One region of the Streptomyces sp. NPDC037410 genome, then DNA from elsewhere that is predicted to be linked to it. Evidence: riboswitches for the same ligand, from Rfam matches in the RefSeq annotation. Region 1 holds a riboswitch; the other holds the start of a gene.
What was found. A riboswitch is a leader RNA that binds a small molecule or an ion and turns the genes downstream of it on or off. The one in region 1 is predicted to bind glycine.
Positions count from the first base shown of each region.

Region 2: another riboswitch for glycine. It lies ahead of gcvP (aminomethyl-transferring glycine dehydrogenase); the one in region 1 lies ahead of gcvT (glycine cleavage system aminomethyltransferase GcvT).

Region 1 covers NZ_JBVJWR010000028.1:45,481-52,808, reverse strand. The annotation lists gene ACZ7HT_RS33015 (enhanced serine sensitivity protein SseB C-terminal domain-containing protein) at 1-143, opposite strand, end outside; gene ACZ7HT_RS33010 (enhanced serine sensitivity protein SseB) at 277-1,017, opposite strand; gene ACZ7HT_RS33005 (AAA family ATPase) at 1,250-1,906, opposite strand; glycine riboswitch at 2,069-2,168, shown strand; glycine riboswitch at 2,170-2,295, shown strand; gene gcvT (glycine cleavage system aminomethyltransferase GcvT) at 2,357-3,481, shown strand; gene gcvH (glycine cleavage system protein GcvH) at 3,559-3,939, shown strand; gene ACZ7HT_RS32990 (serine hydroxymethyltransferase) at 3,972-5,240, shown strand; gene ACZ7HT_RS32985 (L-serine ammonia-lyase) at 5,389-6,759, shown strand; gene ACZ7HT_RS32980 (hypothetical protein) at 6,815-7,057, opposite strand; gene ACZ7HT_RS32975 (DUF7010 family protein) at 7,251-7,328, shown strand, end outside.
Region 2 covers NZ_JBVJWR010000005.1:393,700-401,027, forward strand. The annotation lists gene ACZ7HT_RS11320 (DUF5999 family protein) at 1-172, shown strand, start outside; gene gcvP (aminomethyl-transferring glycine dehydrogenase) at 255-3,140, opposite strand; glycine riboswitch at 3,320-3,419, opposite strand; gene ACZ7HT_RS11330 (PRC-barrel domain-containing protein) at 3,533-3,907, shown strand; gene ACZ7HT_RS11335 (DNA polymerase IV) at 3,959-5,326, opposite strand; gene ACZ7HT_RS11340 (MerR family transcriptional regulator) at 5,406-6,023, opposite strand; gene ACZ7HT_RS11345 (bifunctional nuclease family protein) at 6,216-6,689, opposite strand; gene ftsR (transcriptional regulator FtsR) at 6,755-7,328, opposite strand, start outside.

The DNA of each region.
Region 1 (7,328 bases):
CCGTCGACCTCCATGTTCCCGTACTGGGCGTCGGGAGAGCCCGGGGCGCCCTGCCACAGCAGCATCCGGAGCTCGCCGTCGGCGAGGGCGTGCAGCAGCTGCTCGTACGCGTCGTAGCGTCCGGGTGCCACCTGGCGCAGCATGTGCTCGACCTGTCCCCCGGCCGCAGCGGTCGTGCTCACCCTGGGTCCCGCCCCTCTTCCGTCCACCACGTGCGTCTTCCAGCGACGCGGTCAGTTCAGCGACTCGGTCAGTTCAGCTTAAACAGGGGGCCGGTCACACGGCGGCGCGCTGGTAGAAGGGGCGCACCCGCTCCAGCATCCAGTCGCCGACCGGGTCCTGCGCCATGTCGAGCAGGATGAGGTTGACCGGCCAGGCGACCTCGACCCGGCCGAGGGCGCGGCCGAGGGCGTCCAGGGGCGCGGTGCGGTCGGCGCCCTCCCAGTGGGAGACCTGGACGCCGATGAAGAGCGCGGGTTCGCCGCCCTCGACGCTGGCGAGGGCGCGGCGGGCGGTGGCGACGGTGCCGATGGCCTCGAACTCGGCGGAGGCGGCGGCGAGGAAGTCGACCGGGTCGTCCTGCCAGTCGGGCTCGAAGAGCCGGACGCGGCCGCCGCTGGCGGGGCCGTCGAGCGGGGTGCGGCCGACGCGGCAGAGCTCGGCGACGGCGGGCGGGGGCAGCGGGACGCCGACGGTGCCGCCGGGGTTCACGACGATGCCGAGCTGCGGGGGCAGGCCGCGGGCGAAGTCACGGGCCGGGGCGACGGTGTACGACATGTGGTCGCCGACGCAGGCGAGGAACTGCTGCTCGGAGCTGAAGACGGGGACGAAGGCCGCGCCCTCGATCTCCATGGTGGCGAGGTCGAGGTCCTGGCTGTCGGGGCCGCCGCCGTTGGGCAGGGGCACCCAGACCGGGCTGCGGCCCAGCACCTCGACGAGGCGTCCCCCGGCCTCGGGGTTGCCCAGGGAGGCGGCAAGGACCTCTTCCAGCTCGTTGCCCGGCCACGTCACGTCCACGGTCGCGTTTCCCCTTCTCGCACGGCCTGCCGCACCGGCCGCCCGGCAGCACCCTAACGCCGCGTCGCCGCCGCCGCGGCCAAAAGGGAGGGTACGGGCGTCCCGGACCGCCCGCGGTCCCGCCCCGGGACACGGCCGGGGACACCGGCGCCGGGCGGCGCACCCTGGAAGCCGCGGGCCGCCCGGGGGATCGGCGGGGCGCGCGGCGAGGACCGGCTCGGGGCGGAACCCCTCAGGCGGCCTGCCGGAAGCCGATCCTGCGGAGGGCGTCGGCGGAGTCCCGGTCGAGGAGGGTCACCGAGGCGCAGCCGTGCGGCAGGCTGCCGGACTCGGCGGCCCGCAGGAGCCGGCCGACGGCCCGCCGGTGCCGCGCGAAGGCGTACGCGGAGACGCCCCGGCCCCGGGCGTGCTGGCCGGCCTTCGCGGTGTCCGGGGTGACGTCGAGGAGGAGCAGGTGCAGGGCGCGGCCGCGCCGCCGCGCCTCGCGGGCGAGCCAGCCCCGCACCCAGGACTGGGTGCCGCAGTCGTGGACGATCAGGCTCGCGCCGGAGCGCAGGGCGCGGCGCAGTCCGGCGTAGTGGGCGATCCGTACGAGGGGACGGTAGACGGCGTACGGGAGGAGGCGCGGCATGCGGGCCTCCCAGCGCTCGCGGGCGTCCTGGGAGTCGATGCCGCTGCCCTGGGCGGCGCGCTTCATCAGGGTGGACTTGCCGCTGCCGGGCAGCCCGGAGACGACGACGAGGTCGCCGGCGGCGAAGGTGAGGGTGCGGGGGCCGCGGCCGCCGCGCTCGCGCAGGTCCCGCAGGAGGCGGCCGCGGCTCCGGGCGCGGGCCCGCTGGGACGGTATGCCGGTACTCGCCGCGTATGCGCCGGTGTGCTGGATCCTCATCGCGCTCCCCCCTGTCGGGCCTCAGGAGAACCCGAGGAGACCCTTGCCCAAGAAGTGTAAAGAAACGGTAATGCGGCACAAGTGATTTGCCCCGCCGACACCGCGTGCGATGATGTGCGCGCCAGGCGCGCACAGTCGCCGTACAACCGCATACCGGCCGCTCGAATCCGCGCGGGAGAGTTCCGGACCGCCGAGCGCGTCCGGGCGCCGAAGGAGCAAGACCCTCCCTTGAATCTCTCAGGCCCCGTACCGCGTGGATGAGGCAGATCTGAAAAGCGGGACACCCCTGGGTGTCCCCACCCAAGGTGCAAGCCGACCACTCGGCGCCGTTTCGTCGGCGCCGGGATGCCCTCGGTGAACCTCTCAGGTTCCATGACAGATGGGGAGGACGTCCTCGCCCGTCATGTGTTTTCGTCACCGATCACGCCCTTGGGACCCGGGAGCCACCCCATGAGCACTGCCCCCCGTCTGACCGCCCTCGATGCCCTGCATCGTTCGCTGGGCGCGACCATGACCGACTTCGCCGGCTGGGACATGCCGCTGCGCTACGGCAGCGAGCGCGACGAGCACAACGCCGTCCGCACCAAGGCCGGCCTCTTCGACCTCTCCCACATGGGCGAGATCACCGTCACCGGCCCGCAGGCCGTGGAGCTCCTCGACCACGCCCTCGTCGGCAACATCTCGACCGTGGGCAACGGCCGCGCCCGCTACACGATGATCTGCCAGGAGAACGGCGGCATCCTCGACGACCTGATCGTCTACCGCCTCGGCGAGACCGAGTACATGGTCGTCGCCAACGCCTCCAACGCCCAGGTCGTCCTGGACGCCCTGGTCGCCCGCTCCGAGGGCTTCGACGCCGAGGTCCGCGACGACCGCGACGCGTACGCCCTGATCGCCGTCCAGGGCCCGGAGTCCCCCGGCATCCTGAAGTCGCTCACCGACGCCGACCTGGACGGCCTGAAGTACTACGCCGGCCTGCCCGGCACGGTCGCCGGCGTGCCCGCGCTGATCGCCCGCACCGGCTACACCGGCGAGGACGGCTTCGAGCTGTTCCTGAAGCCCGAGCACGCCGAGGGCGTCTGGAAGGCGCTGACCGAGGCGGGCGAGGGCGTCGGCCTGATCCCCTGCGGCCTGTCCTGCCGCGACACGCTCCGCCTGGAGGCGGGCATGCCGCTGTACGGCCACGAGCTGACCACGGCCCTCACCCCCTTCGACGCCGGCCTGGGCCGCGTCGTGAAGTTCGAGAAGACGACGAACGAGGGCCGCTTCGTCGGCCGCGAGGCCCTGGAGAAGGCCGCCGAGCGCGCCGAGACCGCCCCGCCGCGCAAGCTCGTCGGCCTGATCGCCGAGGGCCGCCGCGTCCCGCGCGCCGGCATGCAGGTCGTCGCGAACGGCGAGGTCATCGGCGAGGTCACCTCCGGCGCCCCGTCCCCGACCCTCGGAAAGCCGATCGCGATGGCGTACGTCGACGCGTCCCACGCCACGCCCGGGACCGAGGGCGTCGGTGTGGACATCCGCGGCACCCACGAGCCCTACGAGGTCGTGGCGCTGCCGTTCTACAAGCGCCAGAAGTGACGCAGTCGTCTCGTTCCGCGTCTCATCCCGTAAGACCCACGTTCATCAGTACTCCCCCGATCCAGGAGAATCAGGTCATGAGCAACCCCCAGCAGCTGAGCTACACCAAGGAGCACGAGTGGCTGTCGGCGCCGGTCGACGGCGTCGCGACGGTCGGCATCACGGAATTCGCGGCCAACGCGCTCGGTGACGTCGTCTACGCCCAGCTCCCCGAGGTCGGCGAGACCGTCACCGAGGGCGAGACCTGTGGCGAGCTGGAGTCGACCAAGTCCGTCAGCGACCTGTTCTCCCCCGTCACGGGCGAGGTCGTCGCGGCCAACCAGGACGTCGTGGACGACCCGTCCCTGGTGAACTCCGCTCCGTTCGAGGGTGGCTGGCTGTTCAAGGTCCGGATCTCCGAGGAGCCGAAGGACCTGCTCTCCATCGACCAGTACACCGAGCTCACCGCCGGGAACTGAGACCGGGCCCGAGACCCCCTAGGGATCGATTCATGTCGCTTCTGAACACTCCCCTCCACGAGCTGGACCCCGACGTCGCCGCCGCCGTCGACGCCGAGCTCCGCCGTCAGCAGTCCACCCTCGAGATGATCGCCTCGGAGAACTTCGCTCCGGTCGCGGTCATGGAGGCCCAGGGCTCCGTCCTCACCAACAAGTACGCCGAGGGCTACCCGGGCCGCCGCTACTACGGCGGCTGCGAGCACGTCGACGTGGCCGAGCAGATCGCGATCGACCGGATCAAGGACCTGTTCGGCGCCGAGTACGCCAACGTGCAGCCGCACTCCGGCGCCTCGGCGAACCAGGCCGCCCTGTTCGCGATCGCCCAGCCGGGCGACACGATCCTGGGTCTCGACCTGGCGCACGGCGGCCACCTCACCCACGGCATGCGCCTGAACTTCTCCGGCAAGCAGTTCAACGTGGTCGCGTACCACGTGGACGAGGCCGGTCTGGTCGACATGGCCGAGGTCGAGCGCCTCGCCAAGGAGCACCGCCCCAAGGTGATCATCGCGGGCTGGTCCGCCTACCCGCGTCAGCTGGACTTCGCCGAGTTCCGCCGGATCGCCGACGAGGTCGAGGCCTACCTGTGGGTCGACATGGCCCACTTCGCGGGCCTGGTCGCCGCCGGTCTGCACCCGAACCCGGTCGAGTACGCGGACGTGGTGACCTCCACCACGCACAAGACGCTCGGCGGCCCGCGCGGCGGCATCATCCTGGCGAAGAAGGAGTTCGCGAAGAAGCTGAACTCCTCGGTCTTCCCCGGTTTCCAGGGCGGCCCGCTGGAGCACGTGATCGCGGCCAAGGCCGTCTCCTTCAAGGTCGCGGCCTCGGAGGAGTTCAAGGAGCGCCAGCAGCGCACCCTGGACGGCGCCCGCGCGCTCGCCGAGCGCCTGGTCCAGGACGACGTCACCGCCCACGGTGTCTCCGTCCTGTCCGGCGGCACGGACGTGCACCTGGTCCTGGTGGACCTGCGCGACTCCGAGCTCGACGGCCAGCAGGCCGAGGACCGTCTCCACGAGGTCGGCATCACGGTCAACCGGAACGCCGTTCCGAACGACCCGCGCCCGCCGATGGTCACCTCCGGTCTGCGCATCGGCACGCCGGCCCTCGCGACCCGCGGCTTCCAGGCCGAGGACTTCGCCGAGGTCGCCGACGTCATCGCCGAGACCCTCAAGCCGGGCTTCGACGCCGACAAGGCCGCGGCCCTCAAGGCCCGGGTGACCGCTCTGGCGGACAAGCACCCGCTGTACCCCGGCCTGAAGTAATTTCGTACGCTTTAGTTCCGGTTTCGTTCGGACGAAGCTCCGGGGCACCACGCACACTGGACAGTGAGCGTGGTGCCCCGCTCCATGCTCAGCCTTTCTGCTCCACCCCGGCAGACAACGGCGTCTAGCCCCCACAAGGAGTCCTCCCGTGGCCATCTCGGTCTTCGACCTGTTCTCGATCGGCATCGGTCCGTCGAGCTCCCACACGGTGGGCCCGATGCGGGCTGCCCGGATGTTCGCCCGCCGCCTGAAGAACGAGGGCCTGCTCGCCCACACGGCCTCGATACGAGCGGAGCTGTACGGCTCGCTCGGCGCGACCGGCCACGGCCACGGCACCCCGAAGGCCGTCCTGCTCGGCCTGGAGGGCAACTCGCCGCGCACGGTCGACGTGGAGACCGCCGACGACGAGTTCGAGCGGATCAAGGCGAGCGGGAAGATCAACCTGCTCGGCGCCCACGAGGTCCCGTTCTCCTTCGACGACGACCTGATCCTGCACCGCCGCAAGGCGCTCCCGTACCACGCCAACGGCATGACGTGCTTCGCGTACGACGCCGAGGGCGGGCTCGTCCTGGAGAAGACGTACTACTCGGTCGGCGGCGGCTTCGTCGTCGACGAGGACGCGGTGGCCGGCGAGAGTCCGATCATCCCGGACGACACCGTCCTGAAGTACCCCTTCCGCACCGGCGACGAGCTGCTCCGCCTCGCCAAGGACACCGGCCTGTCGATCTCCTCCCTGATGCTGGAGAACGAGAAGGCCTGGCGCACCGAGGACGAGATCCGCGCGGGCCTCCTGGAGATCTGGCGGGTCATGCAGGCCTGCGTCGCGCGCGGCATGTCCCGCGAGGGCATCCTGCCGGGCGGCCTGAAGGTCCGCCGCCGCGCCGCCACCCTGGCCCGCAAGCTGCGCTCCGAGGGCGACCCGACGGCGCACGCGATGGAGTGGATCACTCTGTACGCGATGGCCGTGAACGAGGAGAACGCGGCGGGCGGCCGGGTGGTCACCGCCCCGACGAACGGCGCGGCCGGCATCATCCCGGCGGTCCTGCACTACTACATGAACTTCGTCCCCGGCGCCGACGAGGACGGCATCGTCCGCTTCCTGCTCGCGGCGGGCGCGGTCGGCATGCTCTTCAAGGAGAACGCCTCGATCTCCGGCGCCGAGGTCGGCTGCCAGGGCGAGGTCGGCTCGGCCTGCTCGATGGCGGCGGGCGCGCTCGCCGAGGTCCTCGGCGGCAGCCCGGAGCAGGTGGAGAACGCGGCCGAGATCGGCATGGAGCACAACCTGGGCCTGACCTGCGACCCGGTCGGCGGCCTGGTCCAGATCCCGTGCATCGAGCGGAACGGCATGGCCTCGGTCAAGGCCGTCACGGCGGCGAAGATGTCGATGCGCGGCGACGGCAGCCACCTGGTCTCCCTCGACAAGGTCATCAAGACCATGAAGGAGACGGGCGCCGACATGAGCGTCAAGTACAAGGAGACCGCGCGCGGCGGTCTCGCGGTGAACATCATCGAGTGCTGAACCGTTTGCGCACACGGCCGGCCGGCCCCGGGACCCCCGGGGCCAGCCGTTCGCGTCAGGCGCGGACCCAGAGGACGATGATGTCCTGGCGGTCGGCGCTGAAGGGCTCGCAGGTGAAGACCGGGCCCCAGGTCCGGTAGCCGGCCCGGCCGGCGGCCTGGCAGTCGGCGTACGAGGAGTAGGAGCTGTTCGCGTAGTAGCCCGGTCCGGGGTTGGCCTGTGCGGCGCCGGCGGCGCCGAGCGCGAGGGCTCCGGCGGTCACGGCGGCGGCGAGAGCGGCTGCGGTGCGGCGGTACATGGCATTGCCTCCTGAAAACGCCGGGATGCCCCGGCGGAGTGCGTGACGATGCGATGTGGTGCGGTACGTCCGGCTGCGCAGCCGTGGATGACCGTATCGTCACGGACAGTGGCACACAATAGGTCTAGGCCAATCCGTCGGAGGTCACCGGAAACCGACCCCGCCGTCGGGTTTCCGCTGTAGTGTCCGCGCCATGACCGTCGAACACATGGACGCCGCGTGCGACGACCTGACCCGGACCCTGCGGCGCCGGGGCGGGCTCGTCCTCGCC
Region 2 (7,328 bases), on a different contig from region 1:
CTCCGCCGACCGTGAGGCGGCCCGACTGGTGGCACACCATCCGGAGCAGGGCTGGAGCCTGCTGTGCAACGGCGTCCTGCTCTTCGAGGACACCGGTGAACTGCTGCCGGACGGGCAGATCATCGCCCCGCACCGGCCGCTGACCGCGGGACAGGTGACGACCGCCGCCTGAAAGGGCGTCGGAGGACACCGTACGAGGGAAACGCCGAGGGCCGGCGCGGAGGAGATCCTCCGCACCGGCCCTCGGCTCGTGCTCAGTTGTCGTACTCGTCCAGCGGCGGGCAGGAGCAGACCAGGTTCCGGTCGCCGAAGGCGCCGTCGATGCGGCGCACCGGCGGCCAGTACTTGTCGGCGGCCGAGACACCGGCCGGGAAGACCGCCTCGTCGCGGGTGTACGGGTGGTTCCACTCGCCGCCCAGCGCGGCCGCGGTGTGCGGGGCGTTGTGCAGCGGGTTGTCGTCGGCGGGCCACTCGCCCGAGGCGACCTTCTCGATCTCGGCGCGGATCGCGATCATCGTGTCGCAGAAGCGGTCGAGCTCGGCCAGGTCCTCGGACTCGGTCGGCTCGATCATCAGCGTGCCGGCGACCGGGAAGGACATCGTCGGGGCGTGGAAGCCGTAGTCGATGAGGCGCTTCGCGAGGTCGTCGACGCTGACGCCGGTGGCCTTGGCCAGCGGACGGATGTCGACGATGCACTCGTGCGCGACCAGCCCGTTCGGACCGGTGTAGAGCACCGGGTAGTGCGGCTCCAGGCGCTTGGCGATGTAGTTCGCGGCGAGCACGGCGACCTGGGTGGCGCGCTTGAGGCCCTCGCCGCCCATGAGGCGCACGTACGACCAGGAGATCGGCAGGATGCCGGCGGAGCCCCAGGGGGCGGCCGAGATCGGGCCGACGCCGGTCTCCGGGCCCGCGGTGGGCTGGAGCGGGTGGTTCGGCAGGTACGGGGCGAGGTGGGAGCGGACGCCGACCGGGCCGACGCCGGGGCCGCCGCCGCCGTGCGGGATGCAGAAGGTCTTGTGCAGGTTCAGGTGCGAGACGTCGCCGCCGAACTTGCCCGGCTTGGCCAGACCGACCAGCGCGTTGAGGTTGGCGCCGTCGACGTACACCTGACCGCCGACCTCGTGGACCTCGGCGCAGATGTCGGCGACGTGCTCCTCGAACACACCGTGCGTGGACGGGTAGGTGATCATCAGCACGGCGAGCTCGTCGCGGTACTGGGCGATCTTGGCGCGCAGGTCCTCGACGTCGACCTCGCCGTCCTCGGCGGTCTTGACGACGACGACCTTCATGCCGGCCATCACCGCGGAGGCGGCGTTGGTGCCGTGCGCGGAGGACGGGATGAGGCAGACGGTGCGCTGCTCGTCGCCGTTGGCGCGGTGGTAGGCGCGCACGGCCAGGAGGCCGGCGAGCTCGCCCTGCGAGCCGGCGTTCGGCTGGATCGACACCTTGTCGTAGCCGGTGACCTCGGCCAGGCGCTCCTCCAGCTCGGTGATGAGCGTGACGTAGCCCTGGGCCTGGTCGATCGGGGCGAAGGGGTGGATCTGGCCGAACTCGGGCCAGGTCACCGGCTCCATCTCGGTGGTCGCGTTCAGCTTCATGGTGCAGGAGCCGAGCGGGATCATGCCGCGGTCGAGCGCGTAGTCGCGGTCCGCGAGCTTGCGCAGGTAGCGCAGCATCGAGGTCTCGGAGCGGTGCGCGTGGAAGACCGGGTGGGTCAGGTACGCGTCGGAGCGCAGCAGACCGGCGGGGAGGGTGTCCTCGGTGGCGGCGTCCAGGGCCGCCACGTCGGCGGTGACGCCGAAGGCGCCCCAGACCGCGGCGAGCTGCGCGCGGGTGGTGGTCTCGTCGCAGGAGACGTACACCAGGTCGGCGTCGGCACGGTAGAGGTTCACGCCGGCCTCGCGGGCGGCGGCGACGACCTCGTCGGCCTTGCCGGGCACGCGGACGGCGAGCGTGTCGAAGTACGAGCCGTGCACGACCTCGACGCCGCCGGCGGTGAGACCCGCGGCGAGGATGGCGGCGTAGCGGTGGGTGCGCTCGGCGATCTGCTTCAGACCGTCCGGGCCGTGGTAGACGGCGTACATGCCGGCCATGACGGCGAGCAGCACCTGGGCCGTACAGATGTTGCTGGTGGCCTTCTCGCGGCGGATGTGCTGCTCGCGGGTCTGCAGGGTCAGGCGGTAGGCCTTGTTGCCGTCGGCGTCGACGGAGACACCGACCAGCCGGCCGGGCATCGAGCGGACGTGCTTGTCCTGGACCGCCATGTAGCCGGCGTGGGGGCCGCCGAAGCCCATGGGGACGCCGAAGCGCTGCGTCGTACCGACGGCGATGTCGGCGCCCAGCTCGCCCGGCGAGGTGAGCAGGGTGAGCGCGAGCAGGTCGGCGGCGACGGTGACGATCGCGCCGAGCTCGTGCGCGGCGTCGATCAGCGGCTTGATGTCGCGGACGGCACCGGAGGCGCCCGGGTACTGGAGGAGCACACCGAAGACACCGCGCTCGGCGACCTCGGCGGGGATGCCCTCGCTCAGGTCGGCGACGACGACCTCGACACCGGTCGGCTCGGCGCGGGTCTCGATGACGGCGACGGTCTGCGGCAGGGCGTCGGCGTCGACGAGGAAGACACCGTTCTTGACCTTGCCGATGCGGCGGGACAGCGCCATGGCCTCGGCGGCGGCGGTGCCCTCGTCGAGGAGGGAGGAGCCGGCGGTGGGCAGACCGGTCAGGTCGGCGACCATGGTCTGGAAGTTCAGCAGGGCCTCCAGGCGGCCCTGGGAGATCTCCGGCTGGTACGGCGTGTAGGCCGTGTACCAGGCGGGGTTCTCCATGACGTTGCGGAGGATCACCGGCGGGGTGAAGGTCCCGTAGTAGCCGAGACCGATCATCGGGGCGAGGACCTGGTTGCGGTCGGCGAGCGCGCGCAGCTCGGCGAGGACCTCGGCCTCGGTGCGCGCGGCCGGCAGGCCCAGCGCCTCGGCGTTCTTGATCACGTCCGGCACCGCGGCGGCCGTGAGCTCGTCGAGCGAGCCGTAACCGACCTGGGCGAGCATCTTGGCCCGAGCCTCGGCGTCGGGCCCGATGTGCCGCTGCTCGAACGGGATGCCCTGTTCGAGCTCGGAGAGCGGAGTGCGGTTGGCGGTCATGTACGGAGGCCTCCTGGTCGTCACGACCTGCGAGGGGCACCACGGCGCGGGTACCCGGACGGCCTCCCCCTCTGTCATTTCAACCTGAGAGTTTCACCGGCACGCCTCGCGGCACGCCGGCTTTCACCGTCGGTGAGAGCGGAATGCCGTCGGACATCCGCTCTGCTTTCCAGAGTGACCTCGTCCGCGCGGTACAGGGGCCTGAGAGATTCCGGGGAGGATTTGCTCCTTCGGCGCCCACCGGAAGATTTCTCCGGGGGACTCTCCCGCACAGGGTCGACAGCCACAACCAGCCTACCAGCGCGGTTGCGGCTTCCATCGCTCAAGTGGCCGACATCCCAGTTGTGCACTTTCGTAGGGGTGTAGAGCAGTTGCGACCAGTTGGAGGGACCGTGCAGACCGATATCGATCCGCGCAGCCTGATAGGCCGCAAGGCGTTCGACCGGAACGGGCACAAGATCGGAACCGTGGACGAGGTGTACCTGGACGACGCGACCGGCATCCCCGAATGGGCGGCCGTCCGCACGGGCCTGTTCAGCCGGGACGCCTTCGTCCCCCTGGAGCCGAGCGCCCTGCTCGACGACGGCCTCCACATCCCGTACGAGCGGGCCCTCATCAAGGACGCCCCCGACTTCGGCGTGGGCCGCCACCTCTCCCCCGAACAGGAACTCCAGCTCTACCGCCACTACAGCCTCGCCCTCCCGCCCCCGCCCGCGGACACCCCGGACCGGGACTTCGGCCGCCTGGCGGGCCAGGACGGCGCCTGAGGCCCCGGACCAGCGGCCACCGGAAGACCCGCACCGCACGGCCGGTGCGGGTCAGGCCGCCGCGTCGTCCCCCCGGACCAGCGGCAACGGTTCCGACGGCTCCAGGTCCGGGTCGTCCACGGCGAACGTCCGCACCCGCCCCGGCCCGGACCACGGCTCCTCGAAGCGCACCGTCACCCGGCCGACCCCGCTCCCCTGGACCCAGCCCGCCCCGTACACGGCGTGCCGCACGTCACGCCCGGGTGCCCACCCCCGCTCGGCGGTCTCGGTCGCGGTGGCAGGCGAGGCCTCGGCCTCCTCGGACGCGGCCTCCTCCGCCGCCGGCCGCTCCGCGGCCTCCGCCGCCGCCTCCGCCTGGGCGAACAGGTCCTCCTGCGTGTAGTCCGCGAGCCCGCTCACCCCCACCCCGAGGAGCCGCACGCCCCCCGTCGTGTCCACCGCCTCCAGGAGCCGCCCGGCGGCCTCCCGTACGACCGCCGGGTCGTCCGTCGGCCCCCGCAGTGTCTCGGACCGGGTCAGCGTGGAGAAGTCGTACCGCCGCACCTTCAGGACGATGGTCCGCCCCGAGTGCCCCGAGGCCCGCAGCCGCCCCACGCACCGCTCCGCGAGCCGTTCGACCTCGATCCGGATCCGTACCCGGTCGTGGATGTCCGCGTCGAAGGTGTCCTCGACGGACACGGACTTGGCGTCCCGCTCGGCCACCACGGGCCGGTCGTCGTACCCCTGGGCCATCCTGTACAGCGAGGTCCCGTGCGCCCGCCCGAGCAGCCGTACGAGCTCGTCCTCGCCCGCCTCCGCGAGATCGGAGACGGTGGTCATCCCGGCGCGCCGCAGATGCTCCCCGGTGGCCGGCCCGACCCCGGGCAGGATCCGCACCGACCGCGGCCCGAGCAGCTCCCGCTCGGTCCCGGGCTCGATCAGGACGAGCCCGTCCGGCTTGGCCTCCTCGGAGGCGATCTTCGCGATCATCTTGGCCCCGGCCAGCCCTACGGACCCGGTGAGCCCGGTCGTCGCGAGGATGTCCACCCGCAGCCGCTCCCCCACGGCCCGGGCGCTCGCGCTGTCGTCGGCGATACCGCCGGCTTCGAGGTCGACGAAGGCCTCGTCGAGGCTGAGCGGCTCCACGAGCGGGGAGAGCCGCCGGAGCAGCTCCATGACCTGGTCGCTGATCGAGCGGTAGAAGGCGAAGCGCGGCACGAGATAGGCGGCGTTCGGCGCGAGCCGTCGCGCCTGGCCCATCGGCATGGCCGAGTGCACGCCGAAGCGACGGGCCTCGTAGGAGGCTGTGGCGACCACACCGCGCGGCCCGAGACCGCCGACGACCACGGGCTTTCCGCGCAGGCTGGGCTTCGACGCCTGCTCTGCGGCGGCGAAGAAGGCATCCATGTCGAGATGCAGGATCGTGGGCGCGGCTCTCACACGTCCGATGCTGCCCTACGCCACTGACAACGCCCCCGCGGAACGCCCGGGAACCCCGGGCGAACCCCGGCAGAGGACCTCAGACCGCCCTGTCGCGCCGCCGCCGCGCCAGCTCGTCGCCCGGGTTGTGCCCGATCAGCGTCTCGCCGGTGTCGACCCGCTCCCCGTGGAGCTGGGACAGCGCGGCCTCGACGTCGCGCCAGACGACGCCGACGGCGATGCCGAAGACGCCCTGCCCGCCCTGGAGGAGGTCGACGACCTCGTCGGGCGAGGAGCACTCGTAGACCGTGGCCCCGTCGCTCATGAGCGTCATCCGCTCCAGGTCCCGGAAGCCGCGGGCCCGCAGGTGCTGCACGGCGGCCCGGATGTTCTGCAGGGCCACCCCGGTGTCGAGGAAGCGCTTGACGATCTTCAGTACGACGACGTCGCGGAAGCTGTAGAGCCGCTGCGTCCCCGACCCGTACGCGGGCCGCACGCTCGGCTCGACGAGTCCGGTGCGTGCCCAGTAGTCCAGCTGGCGATAGGTGATCCCGGCAGCCGCGCAGGCCGTCGGTCCGCGGTAGCCGATCGCCGCGTCGGCGATGCCGGCACCGGTGTCCGTCCCGAAGTCGCCCACACTGCCGTGAAGCGGATACGGACCGCTCTCCCCGGACACGCGTCCGAGCGAGCTCCCTGCCGTACCGTCCGCGCTGCTCATCACGCCGACCCTCCGTCCTTGACCTGCCCACACGAAGGTAGGCAGTCACCCGGGGTGCGTCAACGATCGCCACACTCGGCACGCCGAGTGATAATCACCCTGAGAGTGGTTTCACGTACCCCACTCCGGGGAAAGGCTACTCGAATGCTCTGACGGCACTCCGCGAACGACCTCCGGCCGCACCGCTCCGCCTCACTGACTGCTGCTCCCGAAGTCCTCCGGTGAGATCTGGTCGAGGAACTCGCGGAACTTCTCCACCTCGTCCTCCTGCTCGTCCGGAATCGCGATACCGGCGTCGTCCAGCACACCGTCGCTGCCGAAGATCGGCGTCCCGGTCCGCAAGGCCAGCGCTATCGCGTCCGACGGCCGCGCGCTCACCTCGACGCCGCTGGCGAAGACCAGCTCGGCGTAGAAGACCCCGTCACGAAGATCCGTGATGCGGACCTCGGTGAGCTCCTGTCCCACGGCCTCCAGCACGTCCTTGAACAGGTCGTGCGTCAGCGGCCGCGGCGGCGCCATCCCCTGCTGGGCGAAGGCGATCGCGGTCGCCTCCCCCGGTCCGATCCAGATGGGGAGGTACCGATCGCCTCCCACTTCACGCAGGAGCACGATCGGCTGGTTGGAGGGCATTTCCACCCGGACACCCACAACGTCGAGCTCGTTCACACAGCAACCCTAGGACGTGCCCGACCGGTTTGGATAGTCGGGCCCCTCCCGGGCCCCTCAGCGGGTCACTGGAGCCGGATCCCCAGAGCGGTCTGGACCAGAGCCGCGTGCAGCCGCACCGACTGTGCGGCGAGCTCCTGCGCGGTGGCCTCCGCATGGGCTCTGGTCTGCGGGTTACGGTGCCGGCGCAGCGGCGCGACCACCTGCTCGATCAGCCCGGCCTCCCGGTCGGCGGCCGCCTTGACGGCCCGCAGGTGCCGGGGTTCCAGACCGAATCTCCCCAGATCCGCGACAAGTCTGGCGACGGTGACGGTCTCGGCCTCGTAGCCGCCGCCCTCCGCCTCGGCGATCAGACCGTACGACTCCCACTCGGCGAGCTCGGTCTCGGTCACCTCGGCGGCGGCGATCAGCTCGGCCCGCCCGAGCCGCGCGACGGTCGGCGCCTCCGCCTCGTCCTGCTCCCAGGACCCTTCCAGCAGGTCCCGCCGGCGGCCGGGCGCCGGCAGCTTGATCTGCTCACCCCGCGCGAGGGCGTCGAGGTGCTCGCGGATCACCTTCAGCGGAAGGTAGTGGTCCCGCTGCATCCGCAGGATGCGGGCGAGCCGCTCCACGTCCTCCGGGCTGAACTTCCGGTATCCG